3 regions of the Nitrospirillum amazonense genome follow, and region 2 is predicted to be linked to each of the others. Evidence: riboswitches for the same ligand, from Rfam matches in the RefSeq annotation. Region 2 holds a riboswitch; each other region holds the start of a gene.

Region 1 (5,944 bases), on a different contig from region 2:
CGGCGGAAATGCGCCACCAGGTCTGGCTGCGCGCCACCATCACCACCAATTCCGTCCATACCATGCGCGAACTGGCGCTCAGCGGCCGCGCCGCCACCATCCTGCCGCGGGCCGCCGTTCTGGCCGATCTTGAGGATGGGTGCCTGGTGGCAACGCCGTTATGCGACGTCGACACCGACAGCACGACCGTCGACCTGGTGACCCGCCTGGGACGCCAACTGCCCCACGCTGCCACGCTGGCCCTGTCGCTGTTGGAACAACAGGTACACCGCTGGGGCCAGTGCGGTGGCTATCAGGGGGGCGCCGCCGTCACCGCGCCGATGGCGGCTGTCCACGGCCGGGCTGAGCGCCACGTAGGGCTGGAGGCCGTCGCCTGAGCCTGTACGCCGCCATGGTCAGGGAAGGGGGCGGCCAGGGAAAGGGCGGGGTCGCCGGGTCCGCCCCTTCGCGCGCGGATGATGCCGGTGCGGATCATCCTCTCCCTCGGCTGATACGTACCGACACGCCGTCGATGATGGCGGGAACGGGGGCGGAGGGCTTGTCCACCTGCACCGTGATGGTGTCGATGCGGGGGAATTCATCCAACAGGGTGCCGGCCACCGCCTCCGCTACCGCCTCGATGGTCATGAAGCGCCGGGCGGTGGCGACACGAGAGGTGGCCGCCGTCAGCTTGGCATAACACACGCTCAAATCCCAATCGTCGGCCTTGCCCGCCACCGACAGGTCCAGCGTACAGTCCAGCGAGATGTAGAAGCGCTGGCCCAGCTTGGCCTCTTCCGCCGTTAGGCCGTGGTGGGCGTAGATGGCGATGCGGTGGACCAGGATGTGATCGGTCATGGGGTAGTTTCCTCTCAGGGCCGGGGTCAACGCCGCTGGGTCCCGCACACTGGGCCCGGCACAGGCTGCCCTTTCCCCGGTGCGCTGTCACGGCCGTTCCGTCACGCCTTGCCCTGCCTGCGCTGTGGCATAAATGTGGGCATGTGATTTGGCTGTTGCGCCGGGGAAGGGGCCATCGCAGGGTGGCGCCCTCCGTCCTAATGGCCATCCCCCAGCGGGTTCTCCCGTAAAACCGGATCGTATGCCCATGCCTGCCGCCCCCGCCGGGACTCTCGCCGCTCACCGCCAGCGTTTGCGCCTGGATTGCCCCGTCGTCTTCCCCGGATTCCGCGCCCTGACCCCGGCGGAGGAGTTCCGGGCGGTGGCCGACTGGTGCGACGCGAACGGCGTCACCCATGACCAGTACGGCCAGGGCGACCTGCTGATGGCGTTCGAGGGCACGGTGGCGGGTCTGCTGGGCAAGGAGGCGGCCGCCTTCATGCCCAGTGGCGTCATGGCCCAGCTGATCGCCATGCGGCTGTGGACCGAGGTCAGCGGCGTGCCCCGCTTCGGCATGCCCCACACCTCCCACCTCGCCCTGCATGAGGAAGAGGCTTACCAGGCCCTGTTCAACTTCCACGGCGTGCCGGTGGGTGATCGCCGCCGGCCCATCCTGGCCCGCGACCTGGCGGCCGTGTCCCAGCCGTTGGCCTGCCTGCTGGTGGAACTGCCCTTGCGCGAGATCGGCGGCCAGCTGCCGGATTGGGACGAGCTGCAGGCCCTGAAGGAGTTGGCGCGATCGCGCCAGCTGCCGCTGCACATGGATGGCGCCCGCCTGTGGGAAAGCCGCGCCTATTACGGCCGCAGCTATGCCGAGATCGCCGCCGGCTTCGCCTCGGTCTACGTCTCGGTCTACAAGGGCATCGGCGGCGTCGCCGGGGCCGTGCTGGCCGGTGATGCCGATTTCATCGCCAACGCCCGGCTGTGGCAGCGGCGCCTGGGCGGCACTCTGGTCCGGCAGAGCCCTATGGTGGCCACCGCCGCCATGCGGTTCGAGACGCGACTGGCCCTGATGGACGCCTGCTACCGCCGCACCCTGGATCTGGCGGCAGGCCTGGCCGGCATTCCCGGTGTCCGCCTGAACCCCGCCGTGCCGCAGACCAACATGCTGCACATCTTCTTCGACCGCCCGGCGGAGGAGGTGGCGGAGACGCGGGACGCCATCGCCGGCGACGAGGGCCGCTGGGTGGCGGGGGAAATCCGCCCCACCGACGTGCCGGGCTGGAGCGTGACGGAGCTGTATGTCGGCGACACCCTGCTGGGCCTCGACAATGCGCAGGTGCTGCCCTACTTCACGCGGCTGGTGGGCGCCTAACGGAACTCCCGCGTGTCCACGCCGGCGGCGCGCACGGTCCAGTGCCGGTGCCAGCGCAGATCGGTCAGCGACAGCGGCGCGATGTCCAGGCGCCAGAAGGCCTGCGGCGGCGCCTCCAGCACGACGGCCACCGCCATGCGGATCACGGCCGGGTGGGTGACGGCCAGGGTGTGCCCCTCCGCCGTCCCATGCTCCAGCCACCGCGCCACCCGCGCCCGCAGCTGCGCCAGCGACTCAGCCCCATGGGGGCGGGCCTCCGGATCGCCTAACCACGCGCCCACCGCGTCCGCCTCATGGGCCGACAGGTCGGCCAAGCTGCGGCCCTGCCAGTCGCCCACGTTCAGGTCGGCCAGAGCCGTGTCCTCATGCGCCTCCACCCTCAGGGCGCCGGCCAGCGCGTCCGCGGTCTGCCGTGCGCGGACCTCCGGCGCCGTCCAAAGGCGATCCACCTTACGCAGGGCGCGCACCTCCGCCAGCAGGGAGGCTTGGGCCAGGCCGGCTTCCTCTGCCGCTTCGTCCGCCCGGGGGAAGACGGCGTCACGCTGGGCCCGGGTGGGGGCGTGGGCCAGCAGGGTCAGGCGGCCGATGACATTGGGGGCTGTCATGGAGATAGTCCTTGAATGCGGTACGGCCCCTCCCTACCATCAATGGATCGCCCGCGCATGGGGGAAGCCGGTGCAAATCCGGCACGGTCGCGCCACTGTAACCGAACGCCCAGGCCTTTCCAGGGCGTGCGGAAGCCAGACCCCCCGTCGCATGACACAGACCGCATACGGGACGCGTAATCCCAGGGAGCGTTTTTTATGGCCCACGCCACCACCCATTCCGGCACCCCCGCCGTTGCCCTGCCGGTGATCTCCGCCGCTGAACTGCTGCCCTGGGCCGTGTTCGGCGGGCTGCTGCTGGTGCTGATGGTCTATTTCGTGGGGGCGGAGCAGGGCGCCACCTCCCTGATCCAGGGCCGTGAGGTGCATGAGTTCGTGCACGACGCCCGCCACCTGCTGGGCTTCCCCTGCCACTGAGGCGGGAGGACCCTCGCCATCATGGTTGGAATTTATCTCGCCCGCGGGATGCTCATCGGCATCCTGGCGGGTTTGCTTGCCTTCGGCGTGGCCACGCTGATCGGTGAGCCGCCGGTCGAACGCGCCATCGCCTTCGAGGCGGCCCAGGCGACGGGGGAGCATGAGCATCATGACGCGGCCGCCAGCCCTGACACCGTTGAGGCGGGGCACAGCCATCATCATCATGACGCCCAGGCGGCGGATGAGGAGGAAGAGCTGTTCAGCCGTGGCACGCAGGGCGGCTGGGGCCTGCTGACCGGTCTGCTGGTCTATGGCGCCGCCGTGGGTGGCATGTTCGCCCTGACCTATGCCTACGCCCAGGGCCGCATGGGCACCCTGGGGCCGCGTGGCCTGGCCGCCATTCTGGCACTCCTGGGTTTCCTGGCCGTGGTTCTGGTGCCGGCCTTCAAGTATCCGGCCAACCCCCCGGCGGTGGGCAATCCTGACTCCATCCAGCAGCGCACCGCCCTGTTCTTCATCCTGCTGATCCTGTCCGTCGCCGCCATGGCGGCGGCCGTGGTCACGGCCCGCCGGTTGGCCGCCCGCTGGGGCATCTGGAACGCCGGCCTCGCCGGCGGCGCCCTGTTCCTGGCGGTCATGATCGCGGCGGGCTATGCCCTGCCCGAGGTGAACGAGGTGCCGGAGACATTCCCGGCCCAGCTGCTGTGGCGTTTCCGCATCGCCTCCTGGGGCATCCATGCCGCCCTGTGGGCGGCGCTGGGACTTGGCTTTGGCTGGCTGTGCGAACGGGCGCAGTCCCGCGACCTTCAGGCCCTGCGCCGGGGTGATCGGCCGGCGCTGTTCTGATCAGTTTTGGCCCGTAGCCGCCATCTGGTCGATGAGGGTTTTCCAGGCGGCCACCGGTCCGCCGTCCCCATAGCCTCGGTACGAACTGGCGAAGCCAAGGTCGAAACCATAGCTGATGCTCACCACCAAGTGAGTGGTGGGAGCCAGGGTCCCCGCCTTCAGCACGGCGGCGGCGACATGGGCCAGTTCGCGGCGCTGGTCTTGGGCTGGCACCGGTATGCGCAAGCGGGCGCTGACGGCCACGAATTCCGATGGCAAGGCAGGTGCCGCGCTGCCGGAAACATTCACTACCCGCATTGTTTTTTGCTGCGTGACGCCCACGGTCATGACCTCTGACAGGGAATCAACTGCGGCGTAGATGGGCAGTAGGGTGGGGCCGAAAAAGCGTACGAACACCACCGGTGTCGCCGCCAGCAAGGCTGCTGGGACGGCCAGTCCCATCAGGACGCGGCGGCTGGGCCAAGTGAGATTTGCTGGGACTGAGGCCGACGCCGCCGTCACCGTGCAGGACCCACACAGCAGGTCATGCAGGCTGCGGCGGCTGGGCCGGTTGAACAGGAACAGGTAGAAGGTCGTCATGCCGCTGGCCAGGAGGACCAGGCCGATGGCCCATCCCAGGATCTGGGCCGATCGGTCGTTGGACAGGGCCGCCAGGGCGTAGACGTTCAGGAACCAAGGGGCGGTCAGAACCGCCGCCCGCACCAGCGCTGTGCCTGGGTCCAGCAGGTGGCCATCTATCCCTGTCACCCGCACCTTCAGCAGACGCTTGCCCAAGGTCTGGCCCTTAGCTATGCGGCTGTTCTGCACGCCGAAATAGAGAATGGCCAGGCCCCAGCCGACCATCCGGCCGGCGATGCCCAAGGCTGCCATCTGGTCGAAGAACAGCGTGCCCAGTGCATAGCCTGCAACCATCAGCACTACGGTATCCGCTAGGAAAGCAAAAAGCCGGCGCCAGAATCCGGCATAGGCGTCCGCTGAAGTCTCAGGTGTGGCGTTCGCCCCGCCGCCGTTGTCATCATCCCCAGACATCATCCTCTCCCGGCCTTTCATCCACTTAAACGTACAAATCCACAATCACCTTATGTCACAGCGTGTAAGGGGTCACCAGCCGGGCCGACAATTGGAAGGCAGCCATACGGGGGCCGGCGATGACAGCGGTACGCCGCACCTCGTAAGAAGGAAGTCCCCTACCAGAATCGCCCCCATGTCCATCGCCGTCTTCGCCATCGTCCTGTTCGCGGCCCTGCTGCATGCCACCTGGAACGCCCTGGTGAAGGGGGCGGGGGACAAGCTGATGGCGGCCGTCCTGGTGGCGGGCGGCGCGGCCCTCATCGCCATCGTGACGCTGCCCTTCCTGCCCCTGCCGGCGGCGGCCAGCTGGCCCTATCTGGTGACGTCCAGCGTCCTGCAGATCCTTTACCTGACCCTGGTTGCCCGCGCCTATCATGTCGCGGACATGAGCCAGACCTATCCCCTGATGCGGGGGACGGCGCCGCTGCTGGTGGCGCTGGTCAGCGGGCTGTGGCTGCATGAGGCGCTGTCCCTTCACGCCCTGCTGGGGGTCGGTGTGATCTGCGCCGGCATTCTCAGCATGGCGTGGGTGGGCCGGCGCGGTGGGCCGGGCGGCGGCACCACCGGCACCCGCCTGGCACTGCTGACCGCCGTGGTTATCGCCGGTTACACCCTGGTTGACGGCCACGGCGTCCGCCTGTCGGGCGCGCCCGCGTCTTATGTGCTGTGGGGTGTGCTGCTCAACGGCGTGCCGCTGGTGGCTTGGGCGTTGCTGGCCCGGCGCCGGACATTCCTGCAGCACGTCATCCGCCAATGGCCGCGGGGTCTGGTGGGCGGCGCCGGCACCCTGATCTCCTATGGCCTGGCCCTGTGG
Region 2 (5,944 bases):
GGGCGCGACACCTATTACGTGCGCGCCAAGTTCAACGGCCAGGTCTGCATCGGCGGCGACGTCACCCTGGTGTCATTGGCGGGCGGCAAGGTGCATGTTCACTATGAGATCGCGGATCTGGCGCACCTGGACATGGTGGGAAAACCCATCTTCGTGCGCCTGACCCTGGACGATACCTTCGACTACACCCCCGGCCAAATCGTGAACCGCACAGCCGGCGGCAATCATTATGGATTCTTGCTGAAATAGAGGGCGACGGCACAGCCGGCCGCCGCCGCCACGGCGGTCAGAACCGCCCCCCATGCCATATCCAGCGCACTCAGCCGGGCGGACCACAGGCGCAAGGTGGCGTGGTTGGTAAGGTCGTACGTGCCATAGGTGAGAAGACCGAACACCGCGCCGCGCATCAGCGCCTGCATCAGCGGCGCCTCCGACCGTGTCGCCGGTTCCACACAAAAGAAGATGATGCCGCCCGCCATAAGCAGGTAGAACACGGCAGCCGGCCCCAGGCGTGGCTGGGGCGCCACCATGTCGCCCATCACCTGGCGGTAAAACCCCACCATGCGGGTCAGCCAGACGGCATCCAGGGCCAGGAAGGCGATAAGGGTTGCCGCGTAGATCGCGGCCTGGCGCAGCACTGGTCCCAAGGCCTTTTCCTCCCCGCAAAGCCAAAAAAGAAAAACGCCCCGGCCTGGGCACGGGACGTTTTTCAATACGCGTCGGCGATGCGGATGGATCAGCCCGGCGTTCACCGGACCGGCGAGCGGGTCAGCGACTTGATGCGGCCACGCGGGTTGCCGGACATGGCGGCGATTTCGCGGTCCTGCGCCTCGATGATGGCGCGGGCGGGCTCGTCACCGTCCAGGCCGCCCAGTTCGGACGAGGGGACGCGGCGGTTGGACGACCGCGAACCATCGTCATACAGGACGTCGAACAGGACGAATTCGCTGACGGACTTGGATTTCGGCTTGCTGCTGCGGCCCATGGGGACCTCCTCTTCCTAAAGAACCATCACAACTCAGGCGTGGTACGGCTCAGCGGCGGCGACGCGGGCGGTTGCGATCCTCGCGCGCCGGCTGCTGCTGGTCTTCGTTGGCGTTCAAGGCCGCCACGAAACTGGAGAACTGGGTGCCACGACCATCCTGGACGGGGCGTGGCGCGGCCGGACGGGGGGCGTTCGGACGCGGCCCCTGCGGCTGGGCCGGACGCTGGCCCTGAGGACGGGCTTGCTGCTGCTGGCGGCCACCTTCAGGCCGTGCGCCCTCGGGGCGCGGACCCTGGCCCTGCGGGCGGTTGCCCTCGGCGCGAGGACGCTGACCGTCGGCGCGGGCGGGCCGCTGGCCGTCGCTACGGGCGGGCCGCTGGCCCTGGGGCCGAGCCTCCGCCTGGCCCTCGGCGCTGCGCTGGCCGCGGGGCTGCCCGCGACCGCCATTGCCGCCGCCGTTGCGCGGCTGGCGGGCCGGCAGGGGCGGACGGCTCACCGGGGCGGCGGCGGCCTGGGGCGTGGCCTCGGGCCGCTCACCCACCGGGATGGACTTGCGGATCAGCTTCTCGATATCGCGCAGGTAGATGCGCTCATCCCCGTCGGCCGTGCACAGCGACACGGCGACGCCCGAGGCACCGGCACGGGCGGTGCGGCCGATGCGGTGGACATAGGTCTCCGGCTCGTTGGGCAGCTCAAAGTTCACCACGTGGGTGACGCCGTCCACGTCGATGCCGCGCGCCGCGATGTCGGTCGCCACCAGCACCCGGACGGTACCGGCGCGGAAACCGTCCAGCGCCTTCTGCCGGGCGTTCTGCGACTTGTTGCCGTGAATGGCGGCGGCCTCGATGCCCGCCTGCTCCAGCTGGGCCGACACGCGGTTGGCGCCATGCTTGGTGCGGGTGAAGACGATGCTGCGCTGCATGCCGGCATCGCCGCGGATCAGGTCGACCAGCACGTGGCGCTTTTCCGCCGCCGGCACGAAGATGACCTTCTGCTCGATGCGCTCCGCCGTGGTGGAAACGGGCGTGACCTCGACCCGCAGCGGGTCGCGCAGCATCTTGCCCGCCAGTTCCGACACGTCGGCCGGCATGGTGGCGGAGAAGAACAGCGTCTGCCGGTTGGCCGGCAGCTTGGCCATGATCTTCCGCAGGCTGTGGATGAAGCCCATGTCCAGCATGCGGTCGGCTTCGTCCAGCACCAGCACCTCGACCTTGTCCAGGCGCACGTGGCCCTGGGTCATCAGGTCCAGCAAGCGGCCGGGGGTGGCCACCAGGATATCGATGCCGTTGGCCAGCGCCTTCACCTGGCTGCCCTGGCCGACGCCGCCCAGGATGACGGTGTGGCTGAGCTTCAGGCCCACGCCGTAGTTGGTGATGCTCTCGCCGATCTGCACCGCCAGCTCACGCGTCGGGGTCAGGATTAGGGCGCGGGGCATGCGCAGCGGCAGGGCCGACGGGGCGGCCCCCAGGCGCTGCAGGATGGGCAGGGTGAAGGCGGCGGTCTTGCCGGTGCCCGTCTGGGCGATGCCCAGGATGTCGCGGCCCTCCAGCGCATGGGGAATGGCCCGCGCCTGGATGGGGGTGGCTGTGTGATGGCCCAACTGGGCCAGGGCGGCCTGAATCTCAGGCCGCAGGGAAAGGGTGTCGAAAGCGGTCAATGTCTTGGAATCCCAGGGCGACGCGCCGGCCGCGTTCGTTTCTCGCGGCCGCGGATCGCGGTCAAGCCCTTGCCCGGGCGCGTGCCGGCAGGCATGTGTCAGAAGGTCGAGTATGCCCTGGGTGCTACAGGGGCGATTTGGCCGCCACCGCTACGCGCCACCCGGGGGATACCGCCAGGCCCAGCGGCCCGGCATGGGAACGGATGATGCCATCCATTCCCTAAGACCGCATAAGTGGCTGTGACCGGTCCCAGGTACAAGGGAAATCGCTCGAAGCCCCCCGAATTGCTGCCATGCCCCGGCGTGGGTGGCCGTTGTCACACAACCGCCAAGCTTGTTCGCCAGGGTGCTCACCCCCCAACGCAGCGACATCGCGTTTGCATGCGCCTACAATTCCCCGTAGAAAAGCCCTGACGGTTCCCGCCCTGACCGGGCGGGATGAAAAGGGAACGCGGTGGGGAATCCCCTCCCCGACGCCGCGGCTGCCCCCGCAACTGTGAACGGCGAGCCCGACACCATCCCCGCGCATGCTATCGCGGCGGGGATCGAAGCCACTGGGAAACCGGGAAGGCGGTGCCAGGGTGATGACCCGTGAGCCAGGAGACCTGCCGTCACGCCGTGGTCACGCACGGGCACATTGGGCGGGGTGCACCAGTGGGGAAAGGGCGCCCGCCGTCCCGGCCGCTTGGGGATATCCAGGCCGGTGATGGGCGATCCGGTCTTTGGCCCGTGGTGACGTGTCACGTTGCCAGAGGCCAACAAACATGGGTCGTTTCGTTCCCGGAATAACAACCGCGCTGCTGGTCTTGACCAGCCCGGCGGCCTTCGCCGCCACCGACGATGCCGCCGACACCGCGTCCAACACCGTCGACGACGTGCTGGTTACCGCCGCCCGCCGCGATCTCATCGGCGCCGCCGCCACCTCCAGCCAAGGGGTGGTGGTGAAGGAGGAACTGGAGTTGCTGCCGGCCTACCGTGTGGGCCAGATGCTGGAGACCGTGCCGGGCCTGGTGGTCACCAGCCACAGTGGCGAGGGCAAGGCCAACCAGTATCTGCTGCGTGGCTTCAACCTGGACCACGGCACCGACATGGCCACCAGCGTGGACGGCATGCCGGTGAACATGCGCACCCATGCGCATGGCCAGGGCTACACCGACCTGAATTTCGTGATTCCCGAACTGGCCCGCGGCATCGGCTACACCAAGGGCCCCTACTTCGCGGCGCAGGGCGACTTCTCCGCCGTCGGTTCCATCCAGATGGCTTACCTGGACCAGCTTCCGGCCCAGGTGGCGCTGACGGCGGGCACGCTGGGCTATCAGCGTGCCTTCGCCGCCGGCGCTACGGCGTTGGGCGCCGGCCAGCTGATGGCGGGCGGTGAGCTGGTGCATTATGACGGGCCCTGGGACCATCCGGACAATTTGCGCAAGGGCAATGCCGTGCTGCGCTACAGCCAGGGCGCGCGGGCCGACGGCTTCAGCGTCACGGCCATGTATTACCGTGGCCTGTGGAACGCCACCACCGACCAGCCGGAACGCGCCATCGCGCAAGGCCTGATCGGCCGCTATGGCACCCTGGACCCCACGGATGGCGGCCAGGCGCGGCGCATGAGCCTGTCGGGCACCTTTGCCATGCCGGTGGATGCCGGCTGGCTGGCTGGCGGCGAGGTGACGGCCAACGCCTATGTTATCAACAACCAGCTGACGCTGTGGAACAACTTCACCCATTTCCTGGACAATCCCGTCCAGGGCGACCAGCACGCCCAGGATGAGAACCGCATGGTTGCCGGCGGCGCCATCAGCTACAGCCGTCCCTTGAACCTGCTGGGCCTGGACCATGAGGTGGTCGCCGGCCTGGACACCCGCTTCGACGATGTGCATGTCGACCTGCGGGCGACCCGAGCCCGCGTGGCCTATGCCCAGCTGAGCAACGACAACGTTCAGGAGACCGGCGGCGGCGCCTATGTCCAGGCGACCAGCCATTGGACGCCTTGGCTGCGGACCGTGGTGGGCATGCGGGAGGACTACCTGGCCGCCACCGACCACGGCAGCAACGCCGGCGTGGTGGCGGCCCGCCTGTTCCAGCCGAAGGGCAGCGCCATCGCCACCCTGTGGCAGGGAACTGAGGTCTACCTCAGCGCCGGCCGCGGCTTCCACAGCGACGACGTGCGGGGAGCGTCGCAGGGGAACGCCCCCTTGCTGGCCAAGGCCGATGGCGAGGAGGTGGGCATCCGCAGCACCATCCTGCCCAACCTGACCGCCACGCTGACGGCCTTCCAGATGGATTTCGTGTCGGAGCTGACCTACGACGCCGACGTCGGCCAGACGGAGGCGGGGCGCCCCAGCCGCCGGCGCGGGGTGGAGCTGAACACCACCTACAACCCGTTCAGCTGGCTGGAATTCTACGGCAGCGTCGCCTTCAGCCACGCCCGCTATACCGATAGCGATCCAGCCGGCAGCTTCATCCCCGACGCGCCCAAGCTGATCGGCTCGCTGGGGATCTATCTGCGCGATCTCGGCCCCTGGTCAGGTGGCGTGGAGTACCGCTATTTCGGCGCCCACCCGCTGGTCGAGGACAACAGCGTGCACTCGGCGGGCAGCCAGGAATGGAACCTGACGGCCAACTACACGCTGCAAAGCGGCCTGCGCTTCGGCATCGGCCTCTACAACGTCTTCGACAGCAAGGATGACGCCGCCGACTATTATTACACCGACCGCCTGAAGGGCGAACCGGCGGAAGGTGTCGGCGATCTGCACGCCCACCCGCTGGAGCCCCGCTCCGTCCGGTTTACCGTGGCCCAAAGTTTCTGATCACCACAGGTCGGCCAGCCCCTCCTCCATCACCAGATCGGTGGGGGGCTGGCCGTCCCCCTCCATCCGGGCCGACCCCATCCAGGCCACGGCGGCCGCGTGGCCGCTGGGCAGATCACGGGTCCACAGCCGGCAGGCTTGGCCTGACGGCAACGACCCGTCGTGACGGATCAGCGCGGGGCCTTCGGGTGCCATGGCGAAGCTGTCGGTGGGCAGCGACAGGCCCAGGCCCAGGGCCTTGATGTAGGCTTCCTTCAGGGTCCAGAAGGTCACCAGATCCCGCCCGCTGCGCCCAGCGGGGCGGGCATCCAGCCAGGCCAGTTCTTCGGGTGCGAACATGGCCGCCGCCAACTCCGCCCCGATGCGGCGTTCGCCGCGCTCCACATCCACGCCTATCCGTGTGCCAACCTCCAGGGTCACGGCACAGGCCACCAGGCCGTCGGTGTGCGACAGGTTGAAATCCAGCCCCGCAGGCGCGTCCACCAGACCAGGCTT
Region 3 (5,944 bases), on a different contig from region 2:
ACGGTGCGGCCGTTCACGTCGCGCAAGGGGATGTCGTTGAAGGTATCGACGGCGATGGGCGAGCTGTTCAGGCCCACCTGGTATTCGGTGTCGCCGATCTTGGCGGTACCGGACGGCAGATTCAGGTTCTGGGCGGTGATGGCCTTGTTGACGTCGTTGGGGGTCAGGCCATAGCTGCGCAGCTTGTCCGGGTCGATATCGACCATGATCTGGCGCGCGTTGCCGCCGTAGGGCAGGGGCAGGCGCATGCCGGGGATGTCGCTGATCTGCGACCGGATGGTGATGCGGCCATAGTCGTACAGCTGCGCCTCGGACATGGTGTCGGACGACAGGGCCAGCTGCAGGATGGGCACGGAGGACCGGCTGTACTGCACGATCAGCGGCGGCTGCGTGCCCGTGGGCATGCGCTTCAGGATGGTCTGGCAGATGGCGGAGATCTGCGAGATGGCCAGGTCGATGTTCACGCCCGGCTGGAAGGTGGTGCGGATGATGCCCACGCCGTTGGACGTCTCGGATTCCACCTCCGCCACGTTATCGGCGGTGTTGATGATGGCCAGCTCACCAAAGGCGGTGATCTTGCCCGTCATCTCCTGCGCGTCCAGGCCCGAGTAGCTCCACACCACGGTGACCGTGGGGATCTCCACCTCGGGGAAGATGTCCGTGGGCATCCGGAACAGGCTCAGCACGCCCAGTAGCGTGATCAGGCCCGCCAGCACGGCGAAACTATAGGGACGCCTCAGGGCGTAGGCGACGATCCACATGAGGACGGGGCTCCGGCAATGCGATGCGGAAAAATGCAACGCTACGCCCAGGGGCCGAGGTCGCCCCCCGCCCGGCACAGCCCCAAATAATTAACGCGCTTGACGGTTAAGGGGAACCTACTTCGATACGCAACGGTTCGAATTTAGGCATGCCGCGACCAATCGCCGCCAAATCGGAAAACTGTGGCCTGCGTCACTGCGCCCGTCGGCGGAGGGGAATGTAAAGGTGGCTAACCTTGAATTGCCAAGCTCTCCCTCGGTGCATCCTCGGGGGTTTCCTGACGGCCCACGGCGGGCCGGTCGGGCAGGGATGGCACCCAGCGGACCACGACATACAGGCCGAATCCGCACGCCAGAAGCGGCTTGAACCACGTGGTGGTGGCCACGTGCAGGCCTCGCGTCCAGACGTGGGTGGTCAGCGCGAAGCACAGCAGCACCAGCATCCAGCCCAGCGCCCGGTTGCGGCGGACATGAAATTCCCAGCCCGCCAGGGCGCCGGCGACCAGCGCCATGTCGCCGAAATGGCCAAGGACCGTACGCGGGTTGAACAGCAGCAGATACGTGACCATCAAGGCCGCCACGGTGGCGGCGGCCTTGGGGGCCGGCAGGCGGCTGACGGTGCCGCGGGCCAGGGTCAGCACGGCGATGCCGGCCAGGGCGCGGATAACGGTCTGGGCCATCAGGTCCAGTGGCAGGCCCAGGGTGGCCAGGCCATTGGCGAAATCGTGCCAGACGCCGCCGCCGGGGTTGGCGCTGCTCATGGTCTTGCGCACGAGCTGGCCATATTCGCCCAGGGCGTAGCCGGGGTCCCAGTGCGTCAGGGGCAGGGCCAGGGCCGCCGTCAGCCACAGCGCCAGGGACAGACGCAGGCGGGGCCACAGGGCGAAGGCCAGCATGACCAGGGCCAGGGCCTGGGGCTTGAACGCGCCGGCCAGTACCAGCAGGAACGCGGCGCGGCGCCACCGGCCTTCCGCCACGTCCGCCAGGCCGGCCAGCATCAGGCCCAGCATCAGGAATTCGGTCTGGGCGCCCCGCAGATCCACCACGCCGATGGGCAGCGCCGCCAGCAGGGCCACGCCGAACAGGCGCTGCCAATCGGTGCCCTGACGTTTCGCCGGCGCCAGCAGGCGGCACAGCCGGGCCACGCCCCACCAGCAGACGGCCAGCAGGCTCAGACGCCACAGCGCATCGCCCAGCAGCGGCGGCAGATAGGCCCACGGGGTGAACAGCACGGCGCTGGATGGCAGGTAAAGGAAGCCGTTGATGCCATCCTCGTAAATCTCAGCGCCCTGCCACCAGGCCCAGGTGGCCTCGGCGTAGATGTGGAATTCAGAAACGAACCGTCCACTAATCACCTGCGCCTCGATCACCACCAGGGCGATCGCCCAAAGGGCGAGGCCGAGCACCAGCGGGCGGGCCAGGGAAGGAAGTGGCGGGCGAACCATGCTGCAGAATAACCTATCTCATAGGTAATAGGCTCTATGGTCTATGCCTACCACCTTTGTGCTCAAGGTCAAGTGCCAAGGCTTGGCCGTTGCATATTTAAGATAAAATGTCGCGACGCCGCCCTTGCCCGGCACGGGCGATTGCCGTAAGGCTGCCATCGCCGACGGTTCCGCAGGTCCGCCTGTGGATGAAAAGGGAACGTGGTGGGGATGCGCGGCATCCGACTCCATGGCTGCCCCCGCAACTGTGAACGGCGAGCGCCGCCCACCCCGCCGCACGGGGAATGGCCACTGGGTTCCCAACGGAACCTGGGAAGGCTGGGCCGGCGCCGTGACCCGTGAGCCAGGAGACCTGCCGCCGGTGGCATTCGCATGGTCGCGGGGGCGGGGTGTCCCGGCGGAACCGGTCAGCGGCGCGGCGGGTCCCAGGGGCCCCGTGGCCGCTCGGTCTCGTCGACAGGTAATCCCCTCCTTCCGGCTGGTCTTGGCCTCTGATACCACGGGTGCATGAGGCCGGTGGGATGGAACTGACTGATGACGCATGAGCACACGGCCGTCCCTGGCGTCACTCTGGTCCTGGGCGGGGCCCGCTCCGGCAAAAGCCGCTTCGCCGAGGGGCTGGTGACCGCCCTGCCCGGGCCCTGGACCTATATCGCCACCGCCCAGGCCTGGGACGACGAGATGCGCGACCGCATCGGCCGCCACCAGGCCGACCGCGTGCCCGGCTGGACGACGGTGGAGGCGCCGCTGGACCTTGCCGGCGCGCTGGCCGCCCCCGGCGACGGGCCGGTCCTGGTCGATTGCCTGACGCTATGGCTGACCAACGTCATGCTGGCCGACCGCGACGTGGTCGCCGCCGTCGCCACGCTGGAGGGGGCGCTGGCCGCCCGTACGGGCGCCACCGTCCTGGTGGGGAATGAGGTAGGCATGGGCATCGTGCCGGAGAACGCGCTGGCCCGCGCCTTCCGCGACCACGCCGGCCGGCTGCACCAGCGCCTGGCGGCCACGGCGTCGCAGGTGTTCCTGACGGTGGCGGGCCTACCCCTGAAAGTGAAATAAGAGCGGAAGGAGGTAGCCATGGCCGATCTTGAGTCCCCGGATGACGAAGGCGCCCGCCATCGCGAGAAGATGCAGAAGCGCAAGGCCGTGCAGGACGCCCGTGTCGCCCAGGCCACCCGGGAGAAGGGCCTGCTGATGGTCCACACGGGCCCCGGCAAGGGCAAGACCACGGCGGCGCTGGGCATGATGCTGCGTACCGCCGGGTATGGCCTGCGCGTGGGTTTCATCCAGTTCGTGAAGGGCAACTGGGCGACGGGCGAGCAGACGGCGCTGACGCGCTTTTCCGACCTGATCGACCACCATGTGATGGGCGAGGGCTTCACCTGGGATACCCAGGACAAGGAGCGGGACATCGCCGCCGCCGTCCGCGCGTGGGAACTGGGCCGCCGCATGCTGGCCGACCCGCAGTACCACCTGGTGGTGCTGGATGAGATCAACATCGTGCTGCGCTACGGCTACCTGGATGTGGCCGATGTTCTGGCCGGGCTGAACGCCCGCCTGCCCGACACCCATGTCCTGGTCACCGGCCGCAACGCCAAGCCCGAGATCATCGAGGCTGCCGACCTGGTGACGGAGTTTCAGGCGGTGAAACATCCTTTCCAGGCCGGCATCAAGGCGCAGCGCGGGATCGACTTCTGATGGCCGACCGCACCGCCGGGGGCGCCCGCGCCCTGATGATCCAGGGCACCGGTTCGGACGTGGGCAAGTCGCTGCTGGTGGCGGCCCTGGCCCGGGCCTATACCCGGCGCGGCCTGCGGGTGCGCCCGTTCAAGCCGCAGAACATGTCCAACAACGCCGCCGTGACACCGGACGGGGGGGAGATCGGCCGCGCCCAGGCGCTGCAGGCCCGCGCCTGCGGTGTCGCGCCCTCGGTGGACATGAACCCGGTGCTGCTGAAGCCGCAGACGGACCTGGGCGCGCAACTGGTGCTGCGCGGCCGCGTGCTGGGCAATGCTCAGGCCTCGGCCTACCAGCGCCGCAAGGGGGAACTGCTGCCGGCCGTGCTGGAAAGCTTCCACCGCCTGCGGGGGGAGTGCGACCTGGTGGTGGTGGAAGGGGCGGGCAGCCCGGCGGAAACCAACCTGCGCGCCGGGGACATTGCCAACATGGGCTTCGCCCGCGCGGCCGGTGTACCGGTGGTATTGGCCGGCGACATCGACCGGGGTGGGGTCATCGCCAGCCTGGTGGGCACCCATCGCGTGCTGGACGTGGAGGATCGCGCCCAGATCCGCGGCTTCCTGATCAACAAGTTCCGCGGTGACGTCCGCTTGTTCGAAAAGGGCGTGACGGAGATCGAGGCCCGCACCAGCTGGCCCTGCTTCGGCGTCATGCCGCACCAGCCGGCGGCAGCCCGCCTGCCGGCCGAGGACGGCATGGACTTGGCCCACTGGGCGAAACGCGCCTCCGGTGGAGCCTTGCGCGTCGCCGTGCCCATGCTGTCGCGCATCGCCAATTTCGACGACCTCGACCCCCTGCGGCTGGAGCCGGGCGTTACGGTGGTGATGGTGCCCCCCGGCCGGCCCCTGCCGGGCGACGCCCACGGCGTCATCCTGCCGGGGTCCAAGGCCACCCTGGCCGACCTGGCCTTCTTCCGCGCGCAGGGGTGGGACATCGACCTGGCGGGCCATGTGCGTCGGGGGGGCTGGGTGCTGGGCCTGTGCGGCGGCTATCAGATGCTGGGCCGGACGGTTGCCGACCCCGACGGCATCGAGGGGCCGCCCGGCATCGCCGCCGGCCTGGGCTACCTGGACGTGGAAACCGTGCTGGCCCCGGCCAAGACCCTGCGCGCGGTGACGGGCCACGACGCCGCCAGCGGGTCGGCCCTCACGGGGTATGAAATGCACCTGGGTGTGACCCAGGGGCCGGACCGCGCCCGGCCGCTGCTGTATCTGGAGGCGGAGGGTGGCGAGGCGGTGGCGGAGGGGGCGGTCAGCCTTGATGGCCGCATCGCCGGCACTTATGTCCACGGCCTGTTCGGCCATGACGCCCAGCGGGCGGCATGGCTGCGGCGATGGAACGTGGCGCCCGGCCTCGATAGTTATGACGGCACGGTGGAGGCGGCGCTCGATGAGTTGGCCGAGGCCGCCGAACGCCACCTGGATCTCGACGCACTATGGGCCATCAGCCGATGACCGCTCCCGACAGGCCGTGCCCCGACTTCGACGCAGACTTCCGGGCCCACTTCCGTGACCTACTGGTCTGGCGGCGCGACGTGCGGCGTTTCCGCACCGATCCGCTGCCCGATGGATTGCTGGAACGGCTGCTCGACCTGGCCTGCCTGGCGCCGTCCGTGGGCCTCAGCCAGCCCTGGCGCTTCGTCCGGGTGGACGATCCCGCCCGCCGCGACGCCGTGCGGATGGAATTCGAGCGCTGCAACGCCGAGGCGCTGGCCGCCCAGGCGCAGGATCGCGCCCGCCTGTACGCCCGCCTGAAGCTGGCGGGCCTGCGCGAGGCGCCCTGCCACCTGGCGGTGTTCGTCGATCCCGACCCGACGCAAGGCGCCGGCCTGGGCCGCCGCACCATGCCCGAGACCCTGGCCTATTCCGCCGTCGCGGCCATCCAGACGCTGTGGCTGGCAGCGCGGGCGGAGGGGATCGGCCTCGGCTGGGTTTCCATCCTGCGGCCAGAGGTGATGAACGGCCTGCTGGCGGTGCCGGCCGAGTGGCGCCTGGTGGGCTA

The links. Region 2 has a riboswitch for cobalamin ahead of P5F91_RS26640 (TonB-dependent receptor). Riboswitches for the same ligand answer to the same signal wherever they lie in the genome.
Region 1: another riboswitch for cobalamin. It lies ahead of P5F91_RS19150 (CbtB domain-containing protein); the one in region 2 lies ahead of P5F91_RS26640 (TonB-dependent receptor).
Region 3: another riboswitch for cobalamin. It lies ahead of cobU (bifunctional adenosylcobinamide kinase/adenosylcobinamide-phosphate guanylyltransferase); the one in region 2 lies ahead of P5F91_RS26640 (TonB-dependent receptor).

Annotation. Positions count from the first base shown of each region.
Region 1 covers NZ_JARPAF010000003.1:156,692-162,635, forward strand. The annotation lists gene P5F91_RS19130 (LysR family transcriptional regulator) at 1-377, shown strand, start outside; gene folB (dihydroneopterin aldolase) at 472-837, opposite strand; gene P5F91_RS19140 (threonine aldolase family protein) at 1,085-2,191, shown strand; gene P5F91_RS19145 (histidine phosphatase family protein) at 2,188-2,796, opposite strand; cobalamin riboswitch at 2,798-2,962, shown strand; gene P5F91_RS19150 (CbtB domain-containing protein) at 2,995-3,213, shown strand; gene P5F91_RS19155 (CbtA family protein) at 3,235-4,059, shown strand; gene P5F91_RS19160 (RDD family protein) at 4,060-5,109, opposite strand; gene P5F91_RS19165 (EamA family transporter) at 5,264-5,944, shown strand, end outside.
Region 2 covers NZ_JARPAF010000004.1:1,325,757-1,331,700, forward strand. The annotation lists gene P5F91_RS26620 (hypothetical protein) at 1-249, shown strand, start outside; gene P5F91_RS26625 (DUF2177 family protein) at 228-638, opposite strand; gene P5F91_RS26630 (hypothetical protein) at 749-985, opposite strand; gene P5F91_RS26635 (DEAD/DEAH box helicase) at 1,035-2,642, opposite strand; cobalamin riboswitch at 3,040-3,269, shown strand; gene P5F91_RS26640 (TonB-dependent receptor) at 3,407-5,449, shown strand; gene P5F91_RS26645 (4'-phosphopantetheinyl transferase family protein) at 5,450-5,944, opposite strand, start outside.
Region 3 covers NZ_JARPAF010000001.1:48,248-54,191, forward strand. The annotation lists gene P5F91_RS00205 (efflux RND transporter permease subunit) at 1-761, opposite strand, end outside; gene P5F91_RS00210 (glycosyltransferase 87 family protein) at 992-2,206, opposite strand; cobalamin riboswitch at 2,355-2,580, shown strand; gene cobU (bifunctional adenosylcobinamide kinase/adenosylcobinamide-phosphate guanylyltransferase) at 2,741-3,265, shown strand; gene cobO (cob(I)yrinic acid a,c-diamide adenosyltransferase) at 3,284-3,904, shown strand; gene P5F91_RS00225 (cobyric acid synthase) at 3,904-5,397, shown strand; gene bluB (5,6-dimethylbenzimidazole synthase) at 5,394-5,944, shown strand, end outside.